Regions from separate parts of the Planococcus sp. VCh962 genome, predicted to be linked through region 3. Evidence: riboswitches for the same ligand, from Rfam matches in the RefSeq annotation. Region 3 holds a riboswitch; each other region holds the start of a gene.
The links. A riboswitch is a leader RNA that binds a small molecule or an ion and turns the genes downstream of it on or off. The one in region 3 is predicted to bind S-adenosylmethionine.
Positions count from the first base shown of each region.

Region 1: another riboswitch for S-adenosylmethionine. It lies ahead of AC3AQ9_RS16225 (methionine ABC transporter ATP-binding protein); the one in region 3 lies ahead of ssuE (NADPH-dependent FMN reductase).
Region 2: another riboswitch for S-adenosylmethionine. It lies ahead of AC3AQ9_RS15420 (MetQ/NlpA family ABC transporter substrate-binding protein); the one in region 3 lies ahead of ssuE (NADPH-dependent FMN reductase).

Region 1 is NZ_JBYLHS010000007.1:52,151-62,972, reverse strand. It holds gene AC3AQ9_RS16260 (3-hydroxyacyl-CoA dehydrogenase NAD-binding domain-containing protein) at 1-2,038, shown strand, start outside; gene AC3AQ9_RS16255 (acetyl-CoA C-acetyltransferase) at 2,067-3,242, shown strand; gene AC3AQ9_RS16250 (acyl-CoA dehydrogenase FadE) at 3,522-5,303, shown strand; gene AC3AQ9_RS16245 (arsenate reductase family protein) at 5,396-5,749, shown strand; gene gcvH (glycine cleavage system protein GcvH) at 5,828-6,208, shown strand; gene AC3AQ9_RS16235 (hypothetical protein) at 6,345-6,683, shown strand; gene AC3AQ9_RS16230 (thioredoxin family protein) at 6,689-6,994, shown strand; SAM riboswitch class I at 7,133-7,237, shown strand; gene AC3AQ9_RS16225 (methionine ABC transporter ATP-binding protein) at 7,321-8,346, shown strand; gene AC3AQ9_RS16220 (methionine ABC transporter permease) at 8,339-9,007, shown strand; gene AC3AQ9_RS16215 (MetQ/NlpA family ABC transporter substrate-binding protein) at 9,048-9,866, shown strand; gene AC3AQ9_RS16210 (dicarboxylate/amino acid:cation symporter) at 10,160-10,822, shown strand, end outside.
Region 2 is NZ_JBYLHS010000006.1:104,812-115,633, forward strand. It holds gene ltaS (lipoteichoic acid synthase) at 1-1,988, shown strand, start outside; SAM riboswitch class I at 2,323-2,435, shown strand; gene AC3AQ9_RS15420 (MetQ/NlpA family ABC transporter substrate-binding protein) at 2,532-3,341, shown strand; gene AC3AQ9_RS15425 (methionine ABC transporter ATP-binding protein) at 3,407-4,435, shown strand; gene AC3AQ9_RS15430 (methionine ABC transporter permease) at 4,422-5,093, shown strand; gene AC3AQ9_RS15435 (enoyl-CoA hydratase/isomerase family protein) at 5,112-5,888, shown strand; gene AC3AQ9_RS15440 (alpha-hydroxy acid oxidase) at 5,905-7,047, shown strand; gene AC3AQ9_RS15445 (CaiB/BaiF CoA transferase family protein) at 7,061-8,251, shown strand; gene AC3AQ9_RS15450 (ABC transporter substrate-binding protein) at 8,577-9,671, shown strand; gene AC3AQ9_RS15455 (alkaline phosphatase family protein) at 9,661-10,482, shown strand.
Region 3 is NZ_JBYLHS010000002.1:434,760-445,581, reverse strand. It holds gene AC3AQ9_RS09545 (TetR/AcrR family transcriptional regulator) at 1-162, shown strand, start outside; gene AC3AQ9_RS09540 (quinone oxidoreductase family protein) at 183-1,169, shown strand; gene AC3AQ9_RS09535 (dicarboxylate/amino acid:cation symporter) at 1,411-2,655, shown strand; gene rbsK (ribokinase) at 2,879-3,760, shown strand; gene AC3AQ9_RS09525 (hypothetical protein) at 3,951-4,220, shown strand; gene AC3AQ9_RS09520 (hypothetical protein) at 4,547-5,116, shown strand; gene AC3AQ9_RS09515 (MGDG synthase family glycosyltransferase) at 5,117-6,229, shown strand; gene AC3AQ9_RS09510 (DedA family protein) at 6,247-6,861, shown strand; SAM riboswitch class I at 6,869-6,976, shown strand; gene ssuE (NADPH-dependent FMN reductase) at 7,083-7,643, shown strand; gene dacB (D-alanyl-D-alanine carboxypeptidase/D-alanyl-D-alanine endopeptidase) at 7,842-9,341, shown strand; gene AC3AQ9_RS09495 (gamma-glutamyl-gamma-aminobutyrate hydrolase family protein) at 9,617-10,339, shown strand; gene AC3AQ9_RS09490 (dipeptidase) at 10,340-10,822, shown strand, end outside.

The sequences.
Region 1 (10,822 bases), on a different contig from region 3:
ATCGCTTTATGAAAAAATCGATGCTGTCAGAACTCCGGGCACGATTGTGTCCTCCAATACTTCGGGCATCAGTATAAATGCCATGGCGGAAGGCCGCTCGGAAGATTTCGGCAAACATTTTCTAGGTACGCATTTTTTCAATCCGCCACGCTATCTGAAGCTATTGGAAGTGATTCCGGCAAACACGACGGCTCCGGAAGTGCTCGAGTTTATGACAGCATTTGGTGAAGACCGTTTAGGAAAAGGCGTAGTTATTGCGAAAGACACGCCGAACTTCATAGCAAACCGCATCGGTACATACGGCTTGTTGGTGACATTGCGCGAGATGCAGAACCGCGGATATTCCATCGGGGAAGTGGATTCTGTTACAGGGCCATTGATTGGCCGGCCGAAATCAGCGACATTCCGTACATTGGATGTAGTGGGTCTTGATACATTCATGCATGTAGCGAAAAATGTTTATGACCAAACTTCCGGTGAAGAACAGAAAGTATTTGAAGCGCCTGAATTGCTAAAGAAAATGCTTGAAAAAGGATGGATTGGCGCCAAGTCAGGGCAAGGTTTCTTCCTTAAAAAAGACAAAGACATTCTGGAACTGGATCCGGAGACGTTGGAGTACCGCCCAGCCGGTAATTTGAAAACGCCTTCACAAGAGATGGCCAAACAGCAGAAAGGCCTTGCAGCGAAAGTCAAAACGCTTGTTTATGCAAATGACCGCACAGGAGAACTGCTATGGAGCATTCTGTCACCGACACTCCTTTATTCAGCCAAGTTGACTGGTGAAATTGCAGATGACATTGTGGCCATTGACAATGCCATGAAATGGGGATTCGGCTGGGAACAAGGACCGTTTGAAACATGGGACGCTATCGGTGTCCAGAAGTCAGCCGAGAAGATGCAGCAGGAAGGTTTAGAGATTCCTGCATTTCTCCAAAGTTTGCTGGATAGCGGCAATGAAAGCTTCTATAAAGAAGAAAACGGCGATCTTTATTTCTTCGACGGAACCGATTACCAACCGGTGCCGGTCAACGAAAAAGCGATTGACTTAAAACGCTATAAGAAAAAGAATGGGGTCTTGAAGTCGAATGCAGGGGCCAGCCTGATTGATCTCGGAGATGGGATTCTGCTGCTTGAATTCCATTCGCGCTCCAATGCCATTGGCTTGGACATTATGCAAATGATCAATTATGCGATAGATGAAACAGAAAAAAATTATAAAGGCTTGGTCATCGGTAACCAGGGCAAGAACTTCTGTGTCGGGGCAAACCTGGGCATGATCTTGATGGAAGCCCAAGATGACAATATCTTTGAACTGGATTTTACCATCCGGACCTTCCAGAATTCGTTAATGAAAATTAAATACAGTTCAAAGCCAGTAGTGGTTGCACCGTTTGGCATGACGCTTGGCGGAGGAGCGGAAGTGGCGCTTCATGCAGCACATATCCAGGCTTCGATGGAGACATATATGGGCTTAGTGGAAGCGGGCGTCGGTTTGATTCCTGGCGGCGGCGGAAACAAGGAACTTTATATCAAACACTTGAAAGGCCTGCCGAACGGCGTAACGGTCGATTACCAGAATATCGCAAGCAATGTATTTGAAACGATTGCGATGGCAAAAGTATCCACTTCAGCAGAAGAAGCGCGTGAAAATAACTTCCTGAATTTCAACGACGGCATCAGCGTCAACAGCGATCATCTGATCTATGATGCAAAACAGGCAGCACTTGCTTTGTACGAAAGTGGCTACCAGGCACCGATTCGCGAAAAAGTGCCAGTTACCGGAGAACCAGGATATGCCACTCTTTTACTTGGAGCAGAAGGCATGTTCATATCCGGATTTATTACAGAGTACGATTTGAAAATCGCCAAAAAACTTGCTTTTGTTTTGTCCGGTGGGAAACTTCCATATGGCATGAAAGTGGATGAACAATATTTGCTGGATTTAGAACGCGAGGCATTTTTAAGTTTGGTTGCAAAACCGAAAACACAGCAGCGGATGCAGCATATGCTGGTCAAAGGCAAGCCGCTCCGCAACTAATCGATAGATATTGAAGGAGGAGAAACACATGCGCGAAGCAGTAATCGTCGCTGGGGCCAGAACCCCGGTCGGCAAAGCGAAAAAAGGCTCACTTGCTACTGTGCGCCCGGATGATTTCGGCGCATTGGTAGTCCGGGAAGCATTAAACCGGGCAGGCGGATATGATGGCCCAATAGATGATTTGATCATGGGATGTGCCATGCCGGAAGCTGAACAAGGCATGAACATCGCACGCAATATAGGAGCATTGGCAGGATTGCCGGATACGGTATCAGCAGTGACAGTCAACCGATTCTGTTCGTCAGGTCTGCAGTCGATCGCTTATGCGGCTGAACGGATCATGGTTGGCAGCGCAGAAGCCATCATTGCAGGCGGCGTTGAATCGATGAGCATGGTGCCAATGATGGGCAATGTCATCCGGCCAAATTCAAAGCTGGCAGAAACTGCTCCTCAGTACTATATGAGTATGGGCCACACTGCAGAACAGGTCGCCACTCAATACGGCGTTAGCCGGGAAGACCAGGATGCGTTTGCGGTCCGGTCACATGAAAAAGCAGCTGCAGCGATTGCGGCAGGGAAATTCGATGAAGAAATCGTGCCGGTCGAAGTCACCAAGCGTTTTGTCGATGACAACAATAAATACCAGGAAAAAACATTCATGTTTGAAATGGATGAAGGTGTCCGCCACGGCACGAGCATTCAAACCTTGAACAAGCTTCGTGCTGCATTCTCAGCCCGTGGAACAGTAACTGCCGGAAACTCTTCACAAACATCAGACGGCGCAGGAGCGGTCTTGGTAATGGACCGTGAAAAAGCCGAATCACTCGGATTAAAGCCGCTTGCCAAATTCCGTTCATTTGCAACTGGCGGCGTACCGCCGGAAGTAATGGGCATCGGACCGATTGTTGCCATTCCAAAAGCATTGAAACTGGCAGGCCTTACAGTTGAAGATATCGACGTGTGGGAATTAAATGAAGCCTTTGCTTCCCAATCATTGGGCGTTATCCGCCACCTCAACCTGGATATCGATAAAGTGAACTTAAACGGCGGGGCCATCGCTTTAGGCCATCCGCTTGGAGCAACAGGATCTATTCTGACGCTGAAGATGATGAGTGAATTAAAGCGCCAAGGAAAACAATTCGGCGTGGTGACCATGTGCATCGGCGGTGGCATGGGCGCAGCAGGCGTGTTTGAAATGCTGTAAATTATTGAGTAAGTCGAATTGAAGAAATGGCTTTTTGTATACCGCTTAGGCCGCTTAGGCCGCTTTGGGCATGGCTTTCGCAAGTAGCCAGGCAAAGAACGCCTGTCTTCTTGCTTCGCCTAGCCCGTGGACGCGCCTGCGCAAGCTCGTCGTAAAGACTTAGCCTCGCAGGCTTCGGCTAATGTCACGCCCGCGGCAAGCGAAGCTGTTTTGCGGAATATCGATTAAAAAATTTATGCATTTCAATATAACCTAACCATAAACCAGGAGGAATAAAAAATGGCAGAATCTAAGACGTTAATCAAAGGCGGCAGTTTCTTAATCGAAGACGCAGATTTATCCCGCGTATTCACACCGGAGGACTTTACCGAAGAACAAAAAATGATCGCTAAAACGACGGAGGATTTTGTGAATACGGAAGTATTGCCTGTGGTTGAAAAATTAGAAAACCACGAATTTGAGCATTCGGTGCGTTTATTGAAAACAGCTGGAGAAATCGGGCTACTCGGTGCTGATGTACCGGAGCAGTACGGTGGCCTTGGCCTTGATAAAATCGCTTCCGCTTTGATTGCGGAAAAGATGTCAAAGGCGGGAGGGTTCTCGATTACTCACGGAGCCCATGTGGGCATTGGATCATTGCCGATCGTTCTTTTTGGAAATGAAGAACAAAAACAAAAATACTTGCCGCGTCTAGCGACAGGCGAATTGATCGCTGCCTATGCCCTTACAGAGCCAAGCTCAGGGTCAGATGCTTTGGGAGCCAAAACTGTAGCTAAGTTAAATGAAGCAGGCACTCATTATGTCTTAAACGGCGAAAAACAATGGATTACAAACGCTGGCTTCGCTGATGTATTCATCGTTTATGCAAAAATAGACGGCGAGAAATTCTCGGCATTTATCGTGGAACGAGCATATGATGGAGTTTCTGTTGGACCGGAAGAAAAGAAAATGGGGATCAAGTCATCTTCTACTCGTACATTAGTCTTGCAGGATGCTCAAGTACCTGTCGAAAACTTATTGGGTGAAGCAGGGCGCGGCCATATTATTGCTTTTAATATCTTGAACATCGGCCGCTACAAATTGGGAGTAGGCACAATCGGAGGTTCAAAACGTGCACTGGAAATTACGATTCCTTACACGAATCAACGGCAACAGTTTAAAACGCCAATTTCCTCATTCAACTTAACCCGTGAAAAATTGGGTACAATGGCTTCTCAATTGTATGCTCTTGAAAGTTCGGTCTACCGCACAGTCGGCCTTTTTGAAGACCGCATGAGCGGCTTTACAGAAGAAGAGCATGCCAACGGGAAATTGGTGGCAGATTCGATTGCAGAATTTGCAGTGGAATGTTCGATGAATAAATTCTTTGGCACCGAAACACTGGATTATATTGTTGACGAAGGCGTTCAGCTGCATGGCGGATACGGATTCATGCAGGAGTACGAGATTGAGCGCGCTTACCGGGATTCCCGCATCAACCGGATTTTTGAAGGAACAAATGAAATCAACCGTTTGCTGGTTCCTGGCACCTTGCTGCGCAAAGCAATGAAAGGTGAACTTCCGTTATTGCAGCATGCCCAGCAATTGCAAGAGGAATTGCTCATGATGATGCCGGAAGAAATTGGAACAGAAGCGTTGGCACAGGAAAAATACTTGGTGAGAAACTCCAAGAAAATTGCTTTGCTTGCAGCTGGACTGGCGGCACAGACTTATGGTGCAAAGATTGAACAAGAACAGGAAGTGCTTGTAAACATCGCTGATATCGTCAGCAACGTCTTTGCGATGGAATCCGCAGTGCTCCGCACAGAAAAAGCGATTGCAGCATCCGGCGAAGAAAAAGCGCAGCAAAAATTGCTGTATACGCAGATTTACTGCCAGGAAGCCTTCGATAAGATTGAAAAAGATGCAAAAGAAACTTTGCTTGCAGCTGTGGAAGGCGACAATCAGCGCATGATGCTTTCGGCACTGCGGAAACTGACGCGTTCTACCCCATATAACGTGATAGCTAAAAAACGAGAAGCAGCTGTTAAATTAGTGGAAGCAGAGAAATATGTAGTTTGATGCCTTCTTCAAAAACGCAGTCTTCGGGCTGCGTTTTTTACATCGACCAAGGGTACTAATTTTGGTAAGCTTGGTTAAAAGGAGGTTTTTAAATGATTACATATTATGCATATCCGAAATGCACAACTTGCCGAAAAGCAAAAAAATGGCTCGATCAAAATGAGATCGAATATAATGAAGTTAATATTGCTGAAAAACCGCCATCCCCCATTGAACTTCGCGAAATTTATGAAAAAAGCGGACTTGAATTAAAGAAGTTTTTTAATACAAGCGGCATGAAGTACCGGGAACTGGGACTAAAAGATAAATTGAAGGAAATGCCTGAAGATCAGCAGCTAGCACTGCTGTCATCAGATGGAATGCTTGTCAAACGTCCGTTAGCTTGGGACGGGAAAAAAGTAACACTGGGCTTTAAAGAGGAAGAGTTTGAAAATACTTGGAAGTGATAACAGTGAAATCTTGTAATTCTATGGGTATTATGTCAAACTGAAATTGAGTACACTACATAATTTGGAGGGTTTTCGATGAGCACACCACAAGAACTTCGTTATTCTAAAGAGCATGAATGGGTTAAAGTTGAAGGCGGCACAGCCCGTATTGGTATTACGCATTTTGCACAAGCTGAACTTGGCGATATCGTTTTCGTAGAATTGCCGCAAGTTGGAGATGAACTGAAAAGAAATGAGCCTTTTGGCAGCGTTGAATCAGTTAAAACTGTTTCAGAACTTTATGCGCCTATTAGCGGACGCGTGATTGAAGTCAATGCTGAGCTTGAAGACAGTCCGGAATTCGTAAACGAATCTCCTTACGAAAATGCTTGGATGGTGGTAATCGAATCTCCAGAAGAAGCTGAAATCAGTGATTTGATGACAGCTGAACAATATCAGGAAATGATCAACGAGTAATATTTTAAAAGCGCCTATTACTTGGCGCTTTTTTTGCTAGCCGGGTGAGTTTATAAAATCTGAAGTTACCGGCTGAATCAGTGGAAAGCAGCCGTTCCCCCTTATCTTTCATCATATATCAGCGAGGTGTTGACTTATGGATAAAGTAATCGTTGTTGAAGGGCTCAGTGATAAAACCCGAATAGCGCCGCTTATTGCAGAACCCGTGACGATTCTTTGCACAAATGGTACAGTTAGTGCATCGAGGCTTGAAGAGATATTGCTGCCTTATGAAGGCTTAGATATCATCATATTGGTAGATGCGGACAAATCAGGTGAACAGTTGCGAAAACTGGTCAAACGCGAATTTCCTGAAGCCCGGCATTTTTATATCAACCGCAGTTACAAGGAAGTTGCAGCGACACCGATCCGGATTTTACTGGATGTGCTGATTTCAGCAAATATTCAAGTCAATAAGTTATTAACCGAGGGATGAAATAGATGAAAGAATGGACACATAAAGAATGGCTGAAAGAAAAAAATACAAAGTCAATTGCCGCTTATTATTTATATACACCGATGTGCGGAACATGCCAAGTTGCTTCTAAAATGATGGATGTCGTAAAAGAGCTCCTTCCAGGTATGCCGATGGGCAAAGCAAATTTGAATTATGTTCAAGAAATTGCCGAATTATACAAGGTAGAAAGTGTGCCGTGCCTGCTCATTACAGAAAATGGCCAGCTGAAGGAAAAGATATACGCCTTCCAGTCGGTCCCTTATATATACGAGAAATTAAGGTCTCTGTAAGTTGGACAAAAGAAAGGCTCTTTGATACACCGCTTCAGCCGCTGGGAATAAGGCAAAGATGATTAATTCAACATATGTATTGACGAAAAATGTCGAGCATGGTAAATTGAATCTCTGAACAATAATTTCATATCGTAACTCTTATTTAGAGTGGTGGAGGGAAGTGCCCTATGAAGCCCGGCAACCGTCATGAAAATGAAATGGTGCCAAATCACACGGAACGAAGGTTCTGGGAGATGAGAGAGCGGTTTTCGTGTTTTCACGGTCACCCTTCTGCTCAGTTCTGCGCAGAAGGGTTTTTATTTTGGATTAGGAGTTGTAAAAGGATGATTGAATTAAAAGAACTGTCGAAGGTTTTCGACACGGGAAAAGGCACTTTAACAGCTGTCGACCATGTCGACCTGTCGATTTCATCCGGTGAAATTTTTGGCATTATCGGCTATAGTGGGGCAGGCAAAAGTACATTGATCCGTTTGTTGAATGGATTGGAAAAGCCTAGTTCAGGAACTGTAACGATTAATGGCCAAGATATCTCGGCAAGCACAGGAAAAGAGCTGCGGAAGGCACGCCAGAAAGTCAGTATGATTTTCCAGCATTTCAACCTTTTGTGGTCACGCACCATAAAAGAAAACATTGAATTTCCGCTTGAAATTGCAGGGGTTCCAAAAAACAAGCGCGATGCACGCGTCCAGGAATTAGTAGAGCTGGTAGGCCTTACAGGAAGAGAACATGCCTATCCGTCCCAGCTGTCGGGTGGTCAGAAACAGCGTGTCGGCATTGCCCGGGCGCTGGCTAATGAACCTGAAGTGCTGCTTTGTGATGAAGCAACTTCAGCACTCGATCCACAGACGACGGATTCAATTTTAGAGCTATTGGTCGATATCAATAAGCGTTTAGGACTTACTATTGTCCTTATTACACATGAAATGCATGTTATCCGTAAAATTTGCCATCGTGTGGCGGTTATGGAAGGCGGACGCGTCGTCGAACTGGGGGATGTCTTGAATGTCTTCCAGGCACCGAAACAGCAAATTACAAAGCGTTTTGTCGCTCAAGTAACCGATACGGAAGATTCGAACGAAACGATCAAACATCTGCGGGAACTCTATCCAACTGGCGAACTAGTAAAATTGATTTTTGTCGGTGAACAAACCGAACAGCCTATTTTGACTAAGCTAATCCGGAAGTTCCCTGTTGATATCAATATTGTGCAAGGAAATATATCGCACACGCAGCGAGGAGCTTACGGAACATTGGTTTTACAAATGAAAGGTTCACAACAAGAGATATCGGAAGCGCTCGCTTTCTTAAATGCAGAGAATGTCCAGACGGAGGTGATGGCAAATGATTGAGTCATTATTCCCGAACGTCGACTGGGACAGCATGTGGGAAGCCACGCTCGAAACATTGTACATGACTGCTATGTCGACATTTTTCACATTTGTCATCGGATTGGTTTTGGGAATTGTCCTATTTTTGACGGCACCAAAGCAATTATGGGCTAACAGTGTTGTCAATTGGCTGACAGGGGCATTCGTCAACATTTTCCGTTCCATTCCATTCATCATTTTAATTATTTTGCTAATTCCTTTTACGAAATTTCTTATCGGCACAATCCGTGGGCCGAATGCAGCCTTGCCTGCTTTGATCATTGGAGCAGCTCCATTTTATGCGCGTATGGTATTGATTGCATTGAAGGAAATTGACAAAGGGGTCATCGAAGCTGCGCGTTCAATGGGAGCGACAACATGGACGATTATCCGCAAAGTGCTGTTGCCGGAATCCAAACCGGCGTTGATTTCGGGTATTACAGTTACAGCGATTGCATTGGTTGGATACACTGCCATGGCCGGAATTATTGGTGCCGGCGGCTTAGGAACACTCGCGTTCCTTGATGGCTTCCAGAGAAGCCGGGAAGATGTTACGCTGATGGCGACTATCTTGATTTTGATCATCGTCTTCGCAATCCAATTTATTGGTGACCGATTGACTACTAAATCAGATAAACGCTAGCAGCTCAACTATAAAAATATAGAAAAAGGGGATTAGTTAGATGAAAAAATTATTAACTGGGTCATTATTGACAGCGCTTGTACTTGCTGGCTGCGGAAGCGGCAACGGCGGAGCAAGTGAAGAAGAGTCAAGCACATTAAAAGTGGGTGCTTCAAACGTACCTCACGCGATTATTTTGGAACAGGCACAGCCGCTGCTTGAAGAACAAGGAATTGAATTGGAAATTGAAACATACCAAGATTACATTTTGCCAAACCAGGATTTAGAAGCAGGGGAAATCGATGCGAACTATTTCCAGCACGTTCCTTACTTGGAGTCACAAAAGAAAGAATTTGGCTACGATTTTGAAAATGCAGGCGGAATCCACATCGAACCGATCGGTGTTTATTCTCAGAAATATGCTTCATTGGAAGAGCTTCCTGAAGGCGCAACAATCCTAATGAGCAACTCGGTGGCCGACCATGGCCGTATTTTATCAATGTTGGAAGCTCAAGGCTTGATCAAACTGGCAGATGGCATAGACAAAACAGCTGCTGAAGTGAAGGATATTGTGGAAAACCCTAAAAATCTTGAGTTTGATGCGAACTATGAAGCAGCATTGATGGTTCAATTATATGAAGCTGGCGAAGGCGATGCGTTGTTGATCAACTCGAACTATGCAATCGATGCCGGTTTGAACCCGTTGGAAGATTCCATTGCACTTGAAAGTTCAGAATCTCCTTACGTCAATATCATCGCAGTTAATAAAGGCGATGAAGACAGCGAAAATATCAAAGCATTAGTCGAAACCCTGAAATCACAGGAAATCCAAGACTTCATCTTAGAAGAGTGGGGCGGGTCAGTAGTACCTGTCGACTAATTTCTTAAATGTAAAAAAGCATATTATGAAACTGCAGGCCGACTCGAACTGATCGAGAAGGGCTGCAGTTTTTTATTTTGGGCTTCTTTGCTAAGTTTAGTAGTGAATCTGTTGCAGAGGAGAAACCGCTTGATTATATCCAACACGGTCGGCGCAAGCAAAATAATTAATTATTATTTTGTCGAAATAATAAAAAAATTCCGCGTATTAATGAATCTATTCTAATTACTGGACCAATGTGATAGTTTTATATAATATTAAAAAAACAGTTGTTCATCTAGGGAGGACACATCATGAAGATTAAATTCGGTCTTTTACCGAGGATTATCGTAGCTATCGCTTTAGGAGTATTGGTTGGATCATTTGCGCCAGAGTGGATGGCTCGGATATTTGCCACATTTACATCGCTTTTTGGTAATTTTCTTAATTTCATCGTACCTTTAATCATCCTCGGGTTTATCGCTCCTGGTATTGCCCAGCTTGGTAAAGGATCAGGAAAATTGCTCGGCCTTGCTACATTCTTTGCCTATGCATCTACAATCGTAGCAGGGATTCTGGCGTTTTTCGCTGCAACTAGCATACTTCCGAACTTTATGAAAGCCGGTTCGATGAGTGGGATCGATGATCCGGAAAATGCTTTAGCCACATCATTTATCGTTTTAGAAATGCCGCCTGTATTCGGCGTAATGTCAGCACTTATTCTGGCATTTCTACTGGGAATCGGGATGGCTTCAACTGGAAGCAAAACAATGATTTCGTTTTTTGAAGAATTCCAGGCGATTATTGAAAAAACTATCAAATATGTCATCATTCCGTTATTGCCATTCCACATTTTCGGTATTTTCGCAAATATGGCGTATGGCGGCGCGGTCGCTAAAATTTTAACACTTTTTGCAGTGGTTTTCGTTATGATTATTATTCTCCATTGGGTCATGTTATTGATTCAATACACTACA
Region 2 (10,822 bases), on a different contig from region 3:
ACAAGTATGTGCCTCTTTTTCTCTTAGCTGTAGTTATGCTTTGGCTAAAGACCTACTTGTCCCAAAAAACACAATTTAAATTGGATGTCGATGGATTCCTCCAAGAGTTCCTGCTGTTTATCAACCCCCTCGGATCCGCGCTATTGCTTTTAAGCCTGTCGCTGTTATTTAAAGGAACACGAAAGTACATATCGCTTCTAGTGATTTACTTCCTGATGTCTTTCTTTTTGTATGCGAATGTGGTCTACTATCGGTTCTTCAGTGATTTCATCACATTGCCGACTTTGTTCCAGACGCAGAATTTCGGGGATTTAGGTGGCAGCATTGCTACGTTGATACAGCCGACCGATATTCTTTTCTTTGTAGATGTCATTTTACTGGCATATCTGGTGTTCTCGAAAAGAGTCGAAAAAGAGTCCCGGAACATTCGGAAAAAAGCGGTTATTCCGGTCATCACGTTCGCGTTGGCCATTTCGTTCTTCAATCTGGGCTTGGCCGAAGGAGACCGTCCGCAATTACTGACCCGCGGCTTTGACCGGGCTTATATCGTGAAGTATTTGGGCATGTACAATTACGCTCTTTATGACACAGTTGAAACGCTGAAATCCTCTTCACAACGAGTGCTGGCGGACAGCGATGAAGTTACAGAAGTGTTGAACTACACGAAATCCAATCATGCGACTCCGAATGAAGCATATTTCGGTGCAGCTGAAGGAATGAATGTCGTTTACTTGCATCTGGAATCGATGCAGACATTTCTGATGGATTACAAATTGAACGGGGAAGAAGTGACTCCGTTTTTAAACTCGATGATCAAAGATAAAAATACCCTGTATTTCGATAATTTCTTCCATCAAACCGCTCAAGGCAAAACAGCGGATGCGGAATTCCTGCTGGAAAACTCGCTATTCGGATTGTCGAAAGGTTCGGCCTTTATTACCAAAGGTGATAATACGTACCAGTCAGCTCCGGCCATTTTAAAGGACAAGGGCTACACTTCAGCGGTATTCCACGGCAACAATGGAACGTTCTGGAACCGCTCTGAAATCTATAAATCTTTCGGCTATGACCATTTCTTTGATATTGAGTCTTATACCGGCCTGACAGAAGCGGATATGGCTGAATATGGCGTAATGGATAAGCCGTTCTTTGACCAGTCAGCGGAACTTTTAAAGACCTTGCCGGAACCTTTTTATTCGAAATTCATCACAGTGTCGCATCATTTCCCTTATAAAATCGATCAGGAGTTGACGACGATTGAAAAAGGCACCACTGGCGATGCAAGCGTCGATAATTATTTCCAGACGGCGCGCTACGCAGACGAAGCGCTTCAGCAGTTCTTTGCAGATCTGGAACAATCCGGTTTAGCGGATAACACCATGATTGTGATGTACGGCGACCATTACGGAATTTCTGACAATCACAATAAAGCGATGGAACAAGTGCTTTCTAAAGAAATCACACCGGTTGAAAACACCAAGCTGCAGCGGGTTCCGCTGTTCATCCACGTGCCAGGCATGGAAGGCGGCATCAACCATACGTATGGCGGCCAAATCGACCTTCTGCCGACTGTGATGCATTTGCTTGGAGTGGAAACACAGGATTATATCCAATTTGGTACAGATCTGTTGTCCGAGGAGCATGAAGAACTGGTCACTTTCAGAAATGGCGATTATGCCAGCCCGGAGATCTATTCAATCGGTGACACCTTCTATGACCCAGAAACCGGTTTGCCAATCGAAGAAGATCAGTTGGAACAAGCGCAAAAACTCCAACAGTACGGAAATTACGAATTGCAGTTGTCAGACCGGGTAGTCAATGGCGACTTGCTGAGATTCTATACGCCTGAAGGATTCACGCCGATTGATCCAGCTGATTACAATTACTTGAACAAGCCAACTGTAAAACCAGTTGAAGTACCAGTTGTAGAACCGATCGAAGAACCAATCGAAGAACCAATCGACGAACCAATCGAAGAAACTGAATAACTGATGAATGAAAAAGGTATCCTGGAAGCTGTTTTATTGGCTTTTGGGATAGCTTTTTTTCTTTTGCTTGCTAAGAACAGTATCTCAAAAGATTGATAAGAGAATGCAAAGAGAGTGTAAAGAATTGTGAATGTTTGGACCCGATTGCAGCGCTAAATAGTGTTTTACGGCTTAACGGATTGTTGCCGTTCATGAAAGGAATAAGCTGAATTGAAAATGAATTTTCATTTCGGTATATAATTAGTAAAAAAATAATATTAAGAAAACATTGACTTTGGCATATTGATAGGCTAAATTAATCAATAAGGTTTCGCAATTGAATAAGCAACTAAATCTCTTATCAAGAGTAGCGGAGGGACTGGCCCTATGAAGCTCGGCAACCATCTATGTTAATCACATGGAAAGGTGCTACATCCAGCAGAACTGAAAGGTTCTGAAAGATAAGAGAGGATGAATTTTACGATAAATTTGTGCCTCTCTTTCTTTATGGAAAGAGAGGCTTTTTCGTATTTCGGGCTTAAAAAACTATTGGGGGATATTAAAATGGAAAAACTTGGAATCTTTACAGCGTTAACTTTATCAGCAGGTTTATTGGCAGGATGCAGCGGCAATGCCGAATCAACTGAATTGAGTGAGGAAAAATTAGTGGTTGGCGTTACTTCAGGTCCCCATGAGCAAATCATGGAAGTGGTATCGGAAGTGGCGAAAGAAGATGGCCTGGAAATTGAACTGAAAGTCTTTACGGATTATGTATTGCCGAACACAGCACTGTCCGAAGGCGATTTGGATGTGAATAGCTATCAGCATAAACCATTCTTGGAAGCTTTCAATGCTGACCACGGAACAAATTTGGTAGCCGGCGCTACAACGATTCTAAATCCGATGGGGGTTTATTCAAACGAATATGACTCTATTGAGAAGTTGCCAAAAGGCTCCACTTTCGGCTTGCCGAATGATCCGACGAACGGCGCCCGTGCCCTGTTCATCCTGGAAGAAGCGGGAATCATCACGCTGAAAGAAGGAACGGAAGAAACGGCATCGGTTTTTGATGTAGAAGAAAATCCGCTGGAACTTGAATTCATCGAATTGGAAGCAGCACAGATTCCGAAGCAGTTAAGTGAACTGGATGCAGCGGCCATCAATACAAACTGGGCGATTGAAGCCGGATTAAACACGCTGGAAGATTCAATTTTGCTGGAATCTAGCGACTCTCCATACGTCAATCACATTGTGGTAAGAGAAGAGAATAAAGACGATGCGGTTCTTGAAAAGCTGAACGCGGCTTATCAGTCTGATAAGGTCAAAGCCTTTATCGAAGAAGAATTTGATGGGTCTGTATTGCCAATCTGGTAAAATTCGGAGAGCCGCGTGGCATTTATGCCACGGGCCTTTCCTATTTAGAAGGAAGTGTAACGAGCATGATTCAACTAGAGAACGTTTCAAAAGAATTTAAATCGAAAAAAGGGATGATCCGGGCAGTGAATGATGTATCGCTGCATGTGAAAAAAGGGGAAATCCATGGTGTCATCGGCTATAGCGGAGCCGGGAAAAGTACGTTGATCCGCTGTGTGAATTTACTGGAGGCTCCGACCACCGGAAAAGTCCGGCTGAATGACCGGGAGTTTACGGAGCTTTCGAAAAGCGAACTATTGGAAGAACGCAAAAACATCGGCATGATTTTCCAAGGCTTTAATTTGCTGCGGACAGCTACAGTCGAAGAGAACATCGCCATTCCCTTGAAGCTGATCGGGGTGGAAGCTGTGGAAATTCCAAAGCGAGTGGAAAAGTATTTGGACATTGTCGGTTTGACGGAAAAGAAAAATGCCTATCCGGCCCAGTTGTCAGGCGGACAGAAACAGCGTGTCGCCATTGCCCGCGCTCTTGCACAAGAGCCGGATGTTTTGCTCAGCGATGAAGCGACCAGTGCGCTCGATCCTGAAACCACTGAATCGATTCTGGATTTGCTGCTGAAGATCAATGCAGAATTCGGCATCACCATTTTGCTGATCACCCACGAAATGCATGTCATCCAAAAGATATGTGACCACGTCTATGTGATGGACGGCGGGGAAATCGTGGAAGGCGGCCCGGTAATTGAACTGTTTTCAAAACCGCAGCATAAAACGACACGGAGTTTCCTGAATACCATTTCACAGCGCAAATTGTCGAAGGAATTCGTCGGCAACTTGAAGAAAAGTGGATCGGTGCTGCGCTTGACGTTCCGCGGAGAAGCTACGGGAGATCCGGTACTGGCGGCTATGGCAAAAGAATTTGACGTAAAGCCGAATATTTTAACGGCGAATATCATGGAATTGAAAAATGGGGTTATTGGAAACCTCGATGTACATATTGCAGGAGCAACAGAAGAAGTTGGCCGCTCTTTGGAATTTTTGAAAGACAAAGGCGTAGTGATTGAGGAATGGGATGATCAATATGGAAAGATATAATACGTTCGTTGAACAATGGCTGCCGGTGATCGGAGCCGCAGTTGTCGAAACAGCACAGATGGTGTTGATTTCATTGGCAATCTCCGCTGTGCTTGGGATACCGTTAGGGATTTTGCTGGTATTGACGCGCCGCGGGCAAGCTTGGGAAAACAAATGGGTTTATCAAATCCTGAATCTGGTCGTCAATATTATCCGCTCAGTGCCATTCATTATTTTGCTGTTTTTCATCTTGCCATTTACCAAACTGATTGTCGGTACAACGATTGGCGTCCAAGGCGTCATCGTGCCACTCGTCATCTATACAGCACCATACATAGCCCGCTTAATGGAGTCTTCTCTATTGGAAGTGGACAGCGGGGTCCGGGAAGCTTATGAAGCCATGGGCATCAAAACAAGGCATATTATCTGGAATGTATTATTGCGCGAAGCACGCCCGTCGATTGTCCTTGGCTTGACGATTGCTACAGTCGGACTGATTGGCGCGACGGCGATGGCGGGGCTTGTGGGAGCAGGCGGCTTGGGCGACTTGGCTTACCGTTACGGCCATCTGCGCTATGAAGTCGATGTCATGTATGCCACTGTCTTCATCTTAATCATTCTGGTGCAAGGCGTTCAAAGTCTCGGGAATTATTTCTCGGCACGCTTAAAAAAAGATTAAAAAGAGGAGTTTATTTCAATGCAAAACGATTTGTATTTGGAGAAAGACGGGGCGATCGCGACACTCGTGATCAACCGCGCAGACCAGCGCAATGCATTTTCGCTGGATATGTTCAAGCTATTGCCTTCCTTGCTGGCTGAAGCAGCTGAAGATTCTTCTATCAAGGTTCTGATTCTTAAAGGCGTCGATAACAGAGCTTTTTCAGCAGGGGCGGATATCAAGGAATTCATGGACAATCGCTTGTCTCAGCAAAAAGCGAAAAACTATAACGACCATGCATTAGCAGCGATCGAGCAGCTATACCGTTTCCCGAAGCCGACCATTGCACTGATCCGCAAACTGGCCATCGGCGGCGGATTGGAATTGGCGATGTCCTGCGATTTCCGCATTGCGTCAACCGACAGCAAATTCGGCATCACAGCTGCGCGTCTCGGCATCATCTATAACCTGCGGAGCACGAAACGCCTGTTGAATGTTATCGGTCCGGTTAAAACCAAAGAGTTGTTGTATACCGGAAAATTGATCAAAGCGGAAGAAGCGAAGGAACTCGGAATCGTGCAGCAGCTGCACGAAGGAGATGCGGCTAACGAAGCTGCATGGAGTTTTGCACAGGAGCTGGCTGCTGTGTCATCAACGGCGATGCATGGCAATAAAAAAGTGATTCAAGCCATCATTGACGGGGCACAATCGGAAGATGAACAAATAGCTTCGCTAATTTTGGATTCTTTCGAATCTGATGATTATAAAGAAGGCATTCAAGCTTTCCTAGAGAAAAGACAACCGAATTTCACTTGATAAAGGAGCGAAAAGGATGAACAGCAGATTAGAAGGAGATGCGTTTTTAAAAAGCATCGTCTCTCAAAACGATTCTCCGCTGACGCATGAAGAGTGGGAACAAAGCGCAAGACAGAAAATGAAAGCACATGAGTTCGGGCATATCCGTTCAGGTGCTGGAGCAGAAGAAACGCTGCGGCGCAACCGCTCCGCGTTTTCAAAATGGGCCATCCTGCCTCGCATGCTGAATGACGTTTCTGCTATTGATACGTCCATCACTTTATTCGGGCATAAGTACGAACATCCTTTTCTGCTGGCTCCGATCGGCATGCAAAGACTTGCCCACGAAGACGGAGATTTGGCTTCTGTCCGTGCAGCTGCAAAATGGAATGTGCCTTTTATCGCCAGTACCGTTTCCAGTTATTCATTGGAAGATATTGCGGAAGCGGCAGGTGCTAACCCGAGATGGTTCCAGCTGTATTGGTCGAATAACGAAGCCATTTCATACAGTATGCTGAAACGTGCTGAACAAGCCGGATATGAAGCCATTGTAGTGACCGTAGACACGGTCATGCTCGGATGGCGGGAAGAAGATTTGCGAAACAGCTTTTCCCCGCTGCGTGCGGGTGTAGGAAAAGCGAATTACGTCAATGACCCAGTATTCATGGACTCTTTGGCTGATGCAAGTGAGGCAGGAATTATCCAAGGCATTTTGGAGAATATTCATCATCCATCATTTGATTGGAAGAAAATCGAAGAAATCAAACAAGCGACCAAGTTGCCTGTCTTGCTGAAAGGCATCCTCCATCCGGATGATGCGATTTTGGCTGTAGAAGCAGGGATTGATGGCATCATCGTCTCTAATCACGGCGGCCGCCAGTTGGACGGTGTGTCGGCATCACTCGATGCTTTGCCGCTGATTGCCGAAGCGGTTAATGGAAGAATCCCACTCTTGTTGGACAGTGGCATCCGAAGAGGGACGGATCTTGTAAAAGCATTGGCGCTTGGTGCAGATGCCGTGCTGCTCGGACGGCCTTATATTTATGGACTGGCTGCTGCTGGGCAGGCGGGCGTCGAACAAGTACTGGAAAACTTTATCGAAGAAACAAGAGTGTCGCTGGCATTAGCCGGCATTTCCGATATGTCCAAATTAGCTGCTGTGAAATTGATCAGGGAATAAGGAGAGGGTAACGGTGAAACAAGCTGTGCAAGGCTTGCGTGTAGTGGATTTAACTCAAGTATTGGCAGGACCTTATTGCACGATGGTGCTCGGTGATATGGGGGCCGATGTCATTAAAGTCGAAAAAGCGGCGGGCGGGGACGATACCCGTAAAATGGGCCCTTATATAAACGAAGAAAGCTATATGTACATGATGGTCAATCGCAATAAACGCGGCATGTGCCTGGATTTGAAAACGCCTGAAGGACTGGCTGTCTTTAAGGAATTGATCGGGACAGCTGATGTGGTGATTGAAAATTACCGGCCGGGAGTAGCGGACAAATTGGGAATCGGCTACGAGGCCTTGAAAGCTGTTAATCCTGCACTCATTTATTGTTCGATTTCCGGATATGGGCAGACCGGTCCCTATAGCCAAAAAGGCGGCTACGATATCATGGCCCAAGGACTCGGCGGCTTTATCGATATGACCGGCGAGAAACAAGGCAAGCCGGTGAAAGTGGGAATTGCCATCAACGATATCGCAGCTGCCCAAACAGCCATTCAATCGATACTGGCGGCCTATATCCATCAGCTTAAAACGGGAGAAGGGCAATACATCGATGTATCGCTGGTGGATTCCGGATTGGCATGGACGGTATGGGAAGCGGCTGCTTATTTTGGCAAAGGTGAAATTGCTTCCCGCAACGGCACGTCTCACCGGGTTTCTGCCCCTTACCAAGGATATGAAACCAAAGACGGTTCGATTCTGGTAGGTGCCGGCAACCAAAAACTATGGGAGAAATTCTGTCTCGAAGTTGTGGAGAAGCCCGAATGGCTTGAAGATCCGCGATATGAAACGAACAGCAAACGGAATGACCATTCGGAAGAGCTCGAACAAGAAATCGAAACCGTTTTTGCCGAGCAATCTTCTGAACACTGGCTTCGATTATTGGAGAAAAGCGGCATCCCTTGCGGTCCGATTTATTCTTATGATCAAACCTTGGCGGACCCGCATATCAACTTCCGCCAAATGATCCAGCAATTTGAGCATCCTGTTGCAGGGATTGTGAAGACTCTCGGCTTCCCAGCAAAATTCTCTGAAACGCCAGGCCAGATCAATAGGCCGGCGCCGACTCTTGGCCAGCATAACGAGGAAATCTTGCAGGAACTTGGATTTTCAGAAACGGACATTGAAGAGTTGAAAGGGAATAAAGTTTTTCTTTGATTTTGTTATATAGAAAGTGAAAGCCTCTCCGGTATTTTTCGGGGAGGTTTTTTAATTAAGGAAACCTGCTTTTATGCTTTGCCGCTGGATAGGCTTTCAAGAAGAAAAAAACTCATTAAGAACGCTTTTTGAGGTGCGCGAAAAGAAGTCAAGCCCTTTATCGTTATATTTCAATAATAAAGGAAGTCTTTATATTCTCCATAATCCCTCAACAATCTTTATGAATAGTTATTAGAGGCTCCATATTGGCTTAATGTTTGTTTACTATGATTATCACTGTAATCAAATGAAAACAAACAAAAACAAACAAACGGAGGTTCTAAAAATGGTCTTTAAACAGATTTTAAAACGAAGCATGTTGGGGATTATGGCTGTCAGTCTGCTGGCGGCATGTTCTGATAATAATGAAAATGTGAGTGCCCAAGTTGATGGCAACTCTTTGACAAAAAAGGAAGTAGTGGAAAAAGCGAAAGCGGAAGGCGAAGTGAATTCTGTAGGCATGCCTGACACTTGGGCAAACTGGGAAGAAACATGGGATGAAATTGAAACCGAATTTGGCATAGCCCATACCGATACCGATATGTCGAGTGCGGAAGAACTGGCAAAATTTGAAGCGGAAAAAGACAACGCCTCTGCGGACATTGGTGATGTCGGAATCGCTTTCGGACCTATTGCAGAAGAAAAAGGATTGACACAAGCTTATAAAACAAGTTATTGGGATGATATTCCGGAATGGGCGAAAGATGATGAAGGGCACTGGGTAGTCGGATATACAGGCACGATGGCTTTTCTGACAGACACGGGCAATGTTAAAAACCCGCCAAAATCATGGGAAGACATTAAAAACGGCGATTATGTCGTAAGCATCGGCGATGCCTTAACGGCGAACCAGGCACAATTTGCGATTTTAGGAGCAGCAATGGCTTTTGGCGGAGATGAAAATAACCTGCAGCCAGGCATCGACTTTTTCGCTGAATTGGCAGAACAGGGACGCTTGCAGGGAGATCCGACGGTGGCAAACCTTGAAAAAGGGGAAATCGATGTGGCCATCATGTGGGATTTCAATGCATTGGGCTACAGCAACCAAATTGATGAATCCCGATTTGATGTCGTCATTCCTGAAGAAGGATCGGTCACTTCCGGTTATGCCACTGTGATCAATAAATATGCCCAAAATCCGCATGCGGCCATGTTGGCAAGAGAGTATATCCTATCTGACGAAGGGCAAGAAAACTTGGCAAAAGGCTATGCACGGCCAATTCGCGAAAATGTGGAACTTGCACCGGAAGTGAAAGAGCTGCTCTTGCCGGATGAAATGTATGAAAATGCAAAACCGGTCGAAGATCAAGCTGCTTGGGAAGAAGCCACGAAGAAAATTCCACAAATGTGGCAGGAGCAGGTGTTGATCCATGGCAACTAATCGAGTCGTCTTAATCGTCGTAGATGCTCTCCGGTTTGATACAGCTTGCAGCCATATGGGCTATATGCAGCATTTAGTGGAAAGCGGTGTAGCGGCACGTTATAAAGTGCGCTCAGAAGTTCCATCCCTTTCCCGTCCATTATACGAAACCATTTTGACGGGTACGCCTCCAATCGTCCACGGCGTCAACAGCAATCGGACAGTAAGGTTATCGACTCAGCAAAGCTTGTTCCATTTGGCGAAAAGCAGCGGCAAAAAAACCGCTGCCGCCGCTTATCATTGGGTGAGTGAATTATATAATTCAGCTCCATTCAATGAAATGCAGGACCGGATCCAATTGGATACGGCATTGCCGATTGAAAACGGCTTGTTTTATTTTGAAGACCATTATCCGGATAGCCACCTTTTTGCAGAAGCTTCGTGGTTATTGGAACAGAAAGAACCTGATTTTCTCTATATCCATCCTATGAATGTGGATGATGATGGCCACAAGTTTACGGCGGATTCAAAAGAATACCGGAATCGTGTACTTTCTGTCGATGCCTTGCTTTCAGTCTTTCTGCCATTATGCAAGGAACGGGGATACGATGTCATCGTCACGGCTGACCACGGAATGACGGCAGACGGCAACCACGGCGGAAATACAGCCGAAGATCGCCATGTCCCGCTATTTGTGTTATCGGATAAAGTCGCAGCCGAGGTATCTGATGAGCTTGTTTCCCAGTTGGAGATTGCCCCGCTGGTCTGCCGGTTACTGGGAATTGAACCGTCAGAAGCCATGGTTTCTTTAACGCTCGAAGGGTGTCGCTAATCCTAGGAATCAGTATTTTCTTCGAAAACTAAGATATCTAAGTTGAACTAATAATCTTTCACTATCGATATTCCGCAAAACAGCTGCGAAGACATTGGCCGACGCCTGCGAGGGCAAGTCTTTGCGACGAAGTGCGCAGCACTGCAGGAGCAGCGAACTTTCATGTCTCGAAGCTAGCGAAGCGATGCAGGTGCAATGCAGAGACAGAAACAGTACGGTTTTCTCCGCTGTTTTGCTCCATATCTTAGTTAGCACTGCAGAAACGAATAGGGTTTCCTGTTCTCAATGAGTTAATCTAGCGCCGGCGCGTCCAGGGGCGAGGCGATGCTATGAGACGAGT
Region 3 (10,822 bases):
ATTCAAAAAGGAGAGTTTTCAGTAAACGAGAAAAAAATGGCCAGAATGATTATTTTAGGCGCAGCCAATTGGATTCAAGTCTGGTATTCACCGGAAGGGGAATTCAGCAAAGAAGAAATTGAACAGATTTACGCGGATTATTTACTTAAAATCTTAACTTGAAAACTTTAGGGGGGAAGTGGATGAAAGCAATCGTCGTGAAGGAATTGGGAGCACCTGAAGTTATGCAGTTTCAAGAAGTGGAAGAACCGAAAATTGCCCCGAATCAGGTGCTGATACAAGTGCAGGCCATCAGCGTAAATTTTGCAGACATTAAGGCACGCCAAGGGCAGTATCATGGAATTGCTCCGGGAGCCGCGTTTATTCCAGGGCTCGACTGTGCAGGAGAAATACTTGAAGTGGGCAGTGAAGTGACAAAGTTTAAGCCTGGACAGCGCGTGATGGCATTTCCGAAGGAAGGATCTTATGCCGAATATGTGGCAGCGGATGAAGCTTTGACTTATGCAGTTCCGGATAAAGTGGATATCGAAACGGCTGCGGCATCATTGACAGTAGGAATTACAGCATACAATGTCATTCAGAAAATGGCGAGGCTCGCTCCGGGAGAGGCCATTCTGATTCATGCGGCAGCTGGCGGCATCGGCTCGACAGCGATTCAATTAGCCAAAATCTTAGGTGCGGGAATGATTATCGGAACGGTAGGCAGTGATGAAAAAAAAGATATCGCCAAAAGTTTCGGGGCTGACCATGCAATCAACTACGTGTCAGGGGATTTTGTGGAAGAAGTGAAAAAATTGACAGGCGGTAAAGGGGTAGATGTCATTCTGGATACCGTTGCTGGAGAAAATTTTGAGAAAAGCATGAAATGCTTGGCTCCGTTCGGCAGAATCATTTCTTTTGGCCATGGCAATACAGGATCAGTGCCGGGCAATATCACAACTGCTGATTTGCATTCTAGCTGCCGAGCAGTCATTGGATACAGTACAGGGACTTACCGCAAACAGCGCCCTGAATTTCTGCAGGAAGCGGCAGAAAAAATAACGGAATACATGCTTGAGAAAAAACTGGAGATGGTCATCTCGAAACGCTTTCAATTAGCCGAGGCTTCAAAAGCGCATGCCCATATTGAAAGTAGAAAAAGTATCGGAAAGATTTTGCTGATGCCTTAATACAGTCAAAACAGCGGCTCTTCGCAAATAAGCAGCTGCTGTTTTTGTTTTTCCAGTGCTGAGGAAATATGCTTATGTTACCATAGTACTGCTGGGTTCAAATAACTTTAAGGTCTTCCAGGTCACTTGAAGTTATCGTAGCATATCAATTATTAGGCAGAAATGAATAATCTAACACTTGTAAATCTTTCAGTTCATCAGTTAAACTATTGCTTAAGTCTGAAAAAAAAGGAAGAGATGCATGAAGAAAAAAAGTTTGACTGTAAAAGTAATAACTGGACTTGTTCTGGGTGCTATTGTAGGCTTGCTTATCAATCTATTCGCGCCTGGAGCTTTCGAAAATTTAAATACATATTTATTTGTACCTCTTGGCCAAATATTCTTAGGTTTAATTAAAATGCTTGTCGTGCCACTTGTGCTTTTTTCCATTATTTTGGGAACAGCTGGACTCGGTGACCCTTCGAAATTAGGAAGAATTGGTTTGAAAACGGTTTCCTATTTCTTGGTGACGACAGCAATCGCCATTGTCATCGGCTTGTCGCTGGCAGCAGTTATCCAACCGGGGCTAGCCGGCGATTTTGATTTGGCAAATGCTTCTTTTGAAGCTGAAGAAGCGCCATCGATTGGTGAGACGCTGATGGATATTATTCCAGAAAATCCATTAGCGGCATTAGTAGAAGGCAATATGCTTCAAATTATTTTGTTTGCGGTATTTATTGGTTTGGCTTTGACTGCTCTTGGTTCTAAGACCAAAGGTATTGTCAGCCTGGTCGAGCAAGGTAATGAAATTATGATGTATCTGGTTGGTATTGTGATGAAGTTTGCACCATATGGAACATTTGGCTTGATTGCTACTGCTGTTGGATCCCAAGGTTTTTCTGCAATGAAAGCAATGGGGTCTTATATGATTGTTATTCTTGCTGCGCTATTAATTCATGCCGCTTTCACGTACGGTGGCACAATAGCATTTTTAGCTAAGAAAAATCCGATTTGGTTTTTCAAGAAGTTCGCTCCGGCTATGACTGTGGCGTTCAGTACATCAAGTAGTACCGCTACGCTTCCTGTCTCAATGGAAGTAGCGCAAAAAGAGTTAGGGGTGCCAAAACCGATCAGCTCATTTGTCCAACCGTTGGGTGCAACAATTAATATGGACGGTACGGCTATTATGCAAGGTGTTGCAACGATGTTCATTGCACAGGCATATGGCGTTGATCTAACAATGGGAGAATTGGCGACGGTCGTGCTGACGGCTGTGCTGGCGAGTATTGGTACAGCGGGAGTTCCGGGAGTGGGGCTCATCATGCTGGCTATGGTGCTTAGCAGTGTCGGCCTTCCGGTGGAAGGAATCGGCTTGGTCATTGGAATTGACCGCTTGCTGGATATGAGCCGAACAGCAATTAATATTTCGGGTGATGCTGCATGTGCGGTTTACGTGGCAGAAACTGAAGGCAAACGTGTATTGAAAACCGAAGAAGTAAATGCTTGATAACAATATTTGAATCGCATATTGGACAGACTTTCAAATGAAAGTCTGTTTTTTTTGATTGGAAAGATTAAAATAGCACACATTGCGATTCATAGTAAATATTTGTTCAACTAGTTACACTTTCTGGGAAAAGGAGTTATGATTGTACTAAAGATGACAGACAGGAATTTTTATAAGTGCCAGCAATATTTAAAGTACAGAGAATTGCAAGGAGCGTGGAAGGATGATTACAGTAGTGGGAAGCATCAACATGGATCTTGTCGTGCGCACGAGCCGTTTTCCAAAGCAAGGAGAAACCGCTTTAGGTGATTTGTACACGACAGTACCTGGAGGCAAAGGCGCTAATCAGGCGGTTGCAGCTGCTCGGCTAGGCAGTAAAGTACATATGATTGGGGCGGTTGGCACTGATGCTTTCGGTGATGAGTTGCTTGCTGGTTTGAAAGCGGAATCGGTGCATACAGACGCAATAAAACGAGTGCAAGGGACAAGCGGGATTGCCAATATTCTATTGTCTGAAGGCGACAACCGGATCATTGTCGTTCCGGGAGCGAATCATAGCCTGAAAGCGGAAGAAATGGATGCTTTTGAACCGCAATTATCCCAAAGCAGCATAGTGATCATGCAATTGGAGATGAAGATTTCAGTTGTTCAGCGCACATTGGAAATCTGTCATCAGCATGGGGTTTCAACCATTTTGAATCCGGCTCCCGCGACTGGGTTTACAGATAATTTCCTGCCTTACGCAACTTATTTAACCCCGAATGAAACAGAAGCAGAAGAAATATTCGGTAAAGATTGGGAGAAAGCGCTCGAACGGTATCCAAATCGGCTCATCGTCACTATTGGCCATAAAGGGGCACGTTATTTCAATGGCTCCCGTCACGTTATAGTTGAAGGATTCACAACTGAAGCTGTTGATACAACAGGTGCTGGAGATACATTTAACGGCGCACTTGGTGTGGCGCTGGCTGAAGGCATGCCATTCGAAGAAGCGGTGCGCTTTGCTAATGCGGCAGCTTCCTTGTCTGTTGAAAAATTTGGCGCACAAGGAGGAATGCCAACGCGGGTAGAAGTAATGGCGCGCTTAAAGACAGCCACTTCCTGAAGGGTACTGTTGATCAAGATTATTGCCCGGGAAATAGCGTTTCAAAATACGCATACAGAAGGGCTTATTTCAGTAGGATGAGCGTTCTTGCAAGGTATTTTCAGTATTGCAGAATTCAAGTCATACAGACCTTTGCAAAACTCATTTTCTGCTATACTGGCCTTAACAGGAATGAGCAGGAGGCGATGGGATGAGGCATGTCTGGAAGTTGAAGTACGGATCGCACACTATTCAGGTAGAGAAAACCTTATCAAGTGAAAAGCTTTTTGTGGATGGCGTTCTGCAGGATGAACAACTGGGTTTTCGTTGGAGTTCACGGCTGTTCGGAAAAGTGAAAAATGATGAAGGTGAGACTGAAGACATCAAAGTCTCGATCGGTTTACTCCTTCTTAAAGTGCAATGCCGGATTTTTGTCGGGGAACGGCTTGTCCATTCGACGGATATCCAGTGGGAAGGCTGAAAATTAAAGCGGGTGTATGAAGAGAGGCAGAACATGCCTCTCTTTTTTTCATTTTATGCTCTATTTCAAGCCGATTATGCCCAACTCTGTCTGCTTTATGCCCAACTAGCAAAGTAATATGCCCAACTTCGGCTCAAATATGCCCAACTGCCATTTCCCACTGCTAAATCCCTTCTCTTTATTAATAAAATCGCCTAGAAAGCTCTACACCTCAAGTCTTATGAATAAAAAGTCCTGCGCCCGATGTCGCGTATTTCTCCTGAAGCTAAAATAGAGACAAGTAAAAATGCAGGGCTGCTAATAGCGGCTGATAAGGAGTTGGAATAATGGAGGTCTATATTGTATTTACCGATACAAAAACTCCGCTGTCTAAAATAATCAAAACTTATACCCGGCACACCTACAGCCATGTATCATTGTCCTTTAATCAGGAGCTGAACGAAGTATATAGTTTTGGAAGGAAAAATGCCGATAATGCATTCAGCGGCGGTTTCGTGAAAGAGGACTTGCAGAGCTGCCTGTTTCAGCGGGCACAATGTGCAGTTTTCAAATGCGGGGTGACGGCAGATGGATTTTCTGCGATGCAAGCATTCGTCCGGCAGATGGAATGCCGTCATGAACAGTATAAATACAATTTGGCCGGCTTGTTTGGAGTTGCGCTGAAGACGGCTTTTGAAAGAGAAAAAGCTTTCTTCTGTTCTCAATTTGTGGCGGAGGTGCTGCAAAGCGGCGGTGTCCATGTTTCTTCAAAACCGGCCTGCCTGACGATGCCTGGAGATATATACGGTGCTGAAGAGCTGGAATTCGTCTACAGTGGAGCGATGAAAAATTTTCCGTTTTTTATGTCCAACCCGATGTCTTCAAAAAAAGAAGTACAATTAGCGGAGGTGTTTTGAATGAAGAAAATATTGGTTTTTTCGCTTCTCAACAGCATGCCTTCAGGCCATCACCAGGTTGCCGATGCAGTCTGTGAATATATATCCAGCCATTCAAGCGACATCGAATGCAAAAAATTGGATTTACTGAGTGAATGGAACGCGAAAGCCGAAACAACAACCGTTAAAGCTTATTTGCATTGGATTCGCAAGTCACCTCATTCTTATGGCTGGGTCTACCGGAAATTTGCCTTACAATCGAAGGAAAAACATTCTGCGACATATTTTGACTGGCTATTTATGAAGAAAGTTGAAGCAATCATCGCGGCAGAAAAGCCGGATTTAATTGTTTGTACACACGGGTTTCCTTCTTTCTTTATCAATAAACTAAAAGAACAGGGAAGATGTCCAGTACCTTGCCTTAATATTTATACTGACTTTTTTATAAACAATATTTGGGGCAGAAGCCATATTGAGTTCCATTTCGCGGCGACCGAGATGATGAAAGATAAACTGCAAAATGATTATCAAATTCCCGCAGAGCGTATATTTGTCACCGGCATTCCTGTCAGCGAAAATTTTCAGGCGCGTTACAGCAAGGAAAAGAAGAAAGCAGTGACGGTTTTAGTTTCGGGGGGAAGCACCGGGCTTTCTACAATTGTCGATCAGTTTAAAGGTGAGCTCGATAGCAGCAAGTGGAAGATATTAGTTCTTTGCGGAACCAATAAGCGGCTTCGTGAACAAATCGCAGCGCTGAACAATCCGGCAATAACACCGCTTTCCTATATTTCTTCAAAAGAAGAAATGAACCGGCTTTATGATGAAGCGGATGCATTGATAACCAAACCCGGCGGAGTAACAATCAGTGAAGCACTGACAAAAGAATTGCCGATCTTTTTATCTGCTCCTCTTCCAGGACAGGAAGAAATCAATCTAAATTATTTAACCAGGAAAAATCTCGTTTTCACTTTACCGGGCAACAGCAGTCTATTGGATTTTATCGCAAGCACGTTGGAAGACGAAAAACTGACCCGCAATTACAATTCAGCGGTCCAGGCATACAAAAAGTCGCTCATACTGACAGGATCTAGTGAGATAGTGGAAACAATCGAACAAATGCTGATCAGCAGCTGACAAGGAGAGTGGAAAACATGGCAGAACAGCTGTTGGTGTTTCTTGAGAGTATAGGGATGGCCGGTTTGTTTGCGGCCATGTTTTTTGAAGGGGCATCTCTTCCTTTTCCTGGAGTGGCAATGGTTATTGCTTACGGAGGATTGCTGAATCCGAGTATGGCAGCCGCAGCTCTTCTTTCCGCTGCTTTAGCGGTGACTTACAGCGGAGCTAGTCTGATACCATATTATCTTGGCAAAACCATGCACACGATGCTGCAAAAGAAATTCCATAAGGGCCTGCAGCGCGCTGGTCATTTGTTCGGGCGTTATGGCATCTGGAGCATTGCATTGTCCCGGCCGTTCGGCATTGGAAACTACATTTCGTATGTAGCCGGAATGAGCCGTATAGGCATCGGCAAATATTTATTGCTTACATTTTTAGGCATTTATCCATGGTGTTTAACCATGCTCTGTTTGGGCGTGTATGTCAACGGCAATTATGAGGCATTTCAGAGTTTATACAGTAGCCATCAGCTTTATCTAACTATTGGAGCTGCTTTGGTGCTTGGCGCTGTTTTTCTGGTTTATTCAAAATTTCGGAAAGCAAATCCTTTTGTTGACAAAAATAATTCCGAGTATTATGATAAACATTAATTAAATAACCTTATCCAGAGAAGCCGAGGGACTGGCCCATTGACGCTTCAGCAACCTCTGACATTTGTCAGGAAGGTGCTAAATCCAGCAGGAATTTATTCTTGGGAGATAAGAACAGGACGGATTACATCAGCCTTCTTTTCTCTTAATATGAGAAAAGAAGGCTTTTTGTTTCCTGCAGTTGCACAGTGCATATTTCGGCAAAAGAAAGGAAGATTACAATGAGTGATATTGTTGTTTTATCAGGAAGCCCTTCAGAAGATTCCAGATCAGATTTGGTATTGAAGTATTTAGGAGGATTAATAACAGAACGCGGTTTTTCTGTAACCCATTTGTCCATAAGAGACGTGCCGCAAAATGATTTGTTTTTAGGGAATTACAAGAGCCCGGCAATAGCTGAAATCAGTACATTGATCCATGGAGCAAAAGGTGTCATTGTCGGCTCCCCTGTTTATAAAGCTGCCTATTCCGGGGTCCTTAAGACGCTGATCGACCTTTTGCCGCAGGATGTTCTGCAGGATACGCCAGTGCTTCCGCTGATGACTGGAGGAAGTTCCGCCCATCTACTGGCGCTTGAATATACGTTGAAGCCTTTACTCGCTACTTTAAAAGCCCAAAATCTAAAAGGCGTTTATCTGGTGGACAGCCAAATAGACAAATCCAATCCGCAGAATCCGATTATCGATAAAGAAGTAGAGCAGCGCATCAAAAAACAGCTCGATTACTTTACTGAAATTATTGGCAGACGTTCCTCCATACCAGATGTAGAGCAGGAAATATAAATTAAAAAGAGTGGATAGCTACTATGCTTTCCACTCTTTTTAATTGATTGAAACAGCAATTTTATTGATATCAAATGGATAATATTACTATTAAAGATAAAAATTCTATGTTCATTGATTCATTTGTATAAAAATCGGAATATTCTTTCTTTTGATGTGATACGCTTCTGTTATTACACAATTGGAGGAGATGGGATAGTGGAAAAGAAGCAGTGTTGGAAATGGGGAGTTCTGTTATTTTTGGCGGCGATATTGGTTTTTTCACCAATTCAATGGAGCAATACCAAGCAGTCGGCGGGAGCGGATGAAGATTATGCCGGGCTGGTAAGTGAAATTAATAACATATTGCAGGATGGGCGGCTGGATGGAGCGACTACTGGTGTCAGTATTCGAAAAGCTGATTCTGGGGAAGTAATTTACGACCACTTCGGTGATGTCCGCCTGAAACCGGCATCGAATACGAAATTGTTCAGCAGCATGGCTGCACTTGAAACGCTTGGGGAAGATTATCAGTTCACTACAGAAATACATACAGACGGAAAGCTTAAAGGGAAGGTCCTGCATGGCAACTTGTATTTGAAAGGCAAAGGAGATCCGACTTTGCTGCAGGAAGATTTTGAGCAGTTAGCTGCTGAATTGAAAAGCCAAGGCATCCAGAAAGTGAAAGGTGGTTTAATCGGCGATGATACGTGGTATGACGGCGAGCGTTTGTCAGAAGACATCACTTGGAAAGATGAGATCTACTATTACGGTGCACAAGTATCTGCACTCACTGCTTCACCAAATGAAGACTATGACGCTGGGTCAGTCATTGTGGAAGTCAATTCCGGAGATGCAGAAGGAAGCGAAACAAAAGTGACGCTCACACCGCATACGGATTATGTAAACATCATCAATAAAACAACAACCGTGCCAGCGGGACAAAAGAAGACCGTTTCCATCACACGTGACCATGGGACGAACGATATTGTGATTGAAGGGGAAATGCCGCTTGGAGGATCGCGTACACGCGAGTGGATCGCAGTATCAGAGCCTGCCGGTTATGCGCTTGATTTGTTTGAAAATGCATTGTTGGCTCAGGGCATTCAGTTGACCGGCAACCACGGTCTAGAGATGGGAGAAACTCCAGAAGGCACCACAATGCTCGCTGAGCGGAAATCCATGCCGTTGCGTGATCTTTTCATTCCATTTATGAAGTTAAGCAATAATGGGCATGCCGAAATTTTAGCGAAAGAGATGGGACAGGTGGTAGCCGGTGAAGGCAGCTGGGATGCCGGACTTAAAATAGTTGAAGAAGTAGCGGCCGATTTGGGAGTAAACACCAACACCATTCAATTGCGCGACGCTTCAGGCATGTCCCATGTGAATTTGGTTCCAGCCAATGAGATATCCCAATTGCTTTATGCGGCCCAGCCAAAAGATTGGTATGATACTTTTTTAACTTCACTTCCGGTAGCCGGTGCAGCGGATCGGATGGTTGGAGGAACACTTCGCAACCGGATGAAAACAGGGGATGCGACAGGGAATGTCACAGCTAAAACGGGAAGCCTGACAGCAGTTTCGTCGTTGTCGGGATATGCAACGACGAAAGAAGGAGAAAAGTTGATCTTTTCGATTGTCATCAACAACGATTTAACAATCGTTACGCCGATTGAAGATGCAATCGCTGCAGCAATTGCGGCATATGATGGAGAATAACTGATACAGGCCTCGAAAAGTAAGTTTCTTTTCGGGGCTTTTACTGATTTGGAGAAAAACAGAATAGCCTTGCGGAACCATTTATAGGAGTTGGACTGAAGAAGGATTTTTTAGATGCAGCAGCGAGTGCTTCGTCGCAAAAACTTGTCTGCGGCAAATAAAGCTGTTTTGCGGAATAATAACAGCTACAAATTTTTCATTCAGCCTCTCTAGCAATTTCCTTGTTAATTCTGTATGTTTAAGATATTCAGACAATAAATTGGGGGGAATTACATATGAAACCGATCATCGGCGTTACTTCATCAAGAGAGTTAGGCAAAGAAAAATACCATATTCAACTGGCGGATACTGAAGCGATCCTGCAGGCGGGCGGGTTGCCGATCATGCTTCCGCATTTGAGAGAAGAAACAGATATAGACCGGATAGCTGAGCGCATTGATGGATTGTTTGCAGCTGGTGGCTATGATGTCGATCCAACTCTTTTCGGGGAAGAGCCCCATCCGAATCTGGGAACCGTTATTCCTTCAAGGGACGCTTTTGAACTGGCGCTGATCCAGAAAGTGCTGGAACTTGGCAAACCGATTTTAGGGATTTGCCGGGGAGCACAGATTTTGAATGTGGCAGTGGGAGGCGATATGTATCAGGATATTCCCGCGCAAATGGAAGGCAATATGCTCCAGCATCAGCAGAAGGCACCAGTGGAACATGGCAGCCATTTTGTTCATGTAAAGGAAGATTCTTTGTTGCACCGTTTGACAGGATCTGAAAAGTTGAGAGTCAACAGCCGCCATCATCAAGCAAATCGGCATGTGCCTGATTCATTTCTGGTCAGCGGAACAGCAAGCGACGGCGTAATAGAAGCAATCGAAAGCAAGGCGCATCATTTTGTGCTGGGGCTGCAATGGCATCCGGAAAATATGGCGATTGCATCCGATGTGCCTTCGCAGAAAATTTTCAAGGGATTTATTGAAGCTTGCCTGGAAGAAGGGGATGAATAAATGAAAATCATCGATACCCATTGTGATGCTTTGCTGAAATTACAGTTGGCTAAAAGAGGAAGTTTGTTTCAGCAGGAGCCGCTGAGTTTTATAGATTCTGAAGCGCTGGATACAAATTTCCAGCGCCTCCATGCAGGCGGCGTAAAAGTTCAGTTTTTCGCTGTTTTCCTTTATCCGGATTTGCCATCAGATGAAAAATGGCAGCACGCTCTGGAGCAAGTGGATTTATTCTATACAGATGTTCTCGGTAAAAACCCGGCGATGAAACATATCAAAAAATGGGAAGACATCGACCGCTTAAAAGACAATGAAATTGGGGCAGTTTTAACGCTTGAAGGAGCGGATGCATTCGGCAATGACTTGATGAAGCTGCGTCAATTATACCGCTTGGGTGTGCTGTCAATCGGATTGACGTGGAATAACGCCAATTTATGCGCAGACGGCGCAGGAGAACCGCGTGGAGGCGGGTTGACGCTGCTAGGG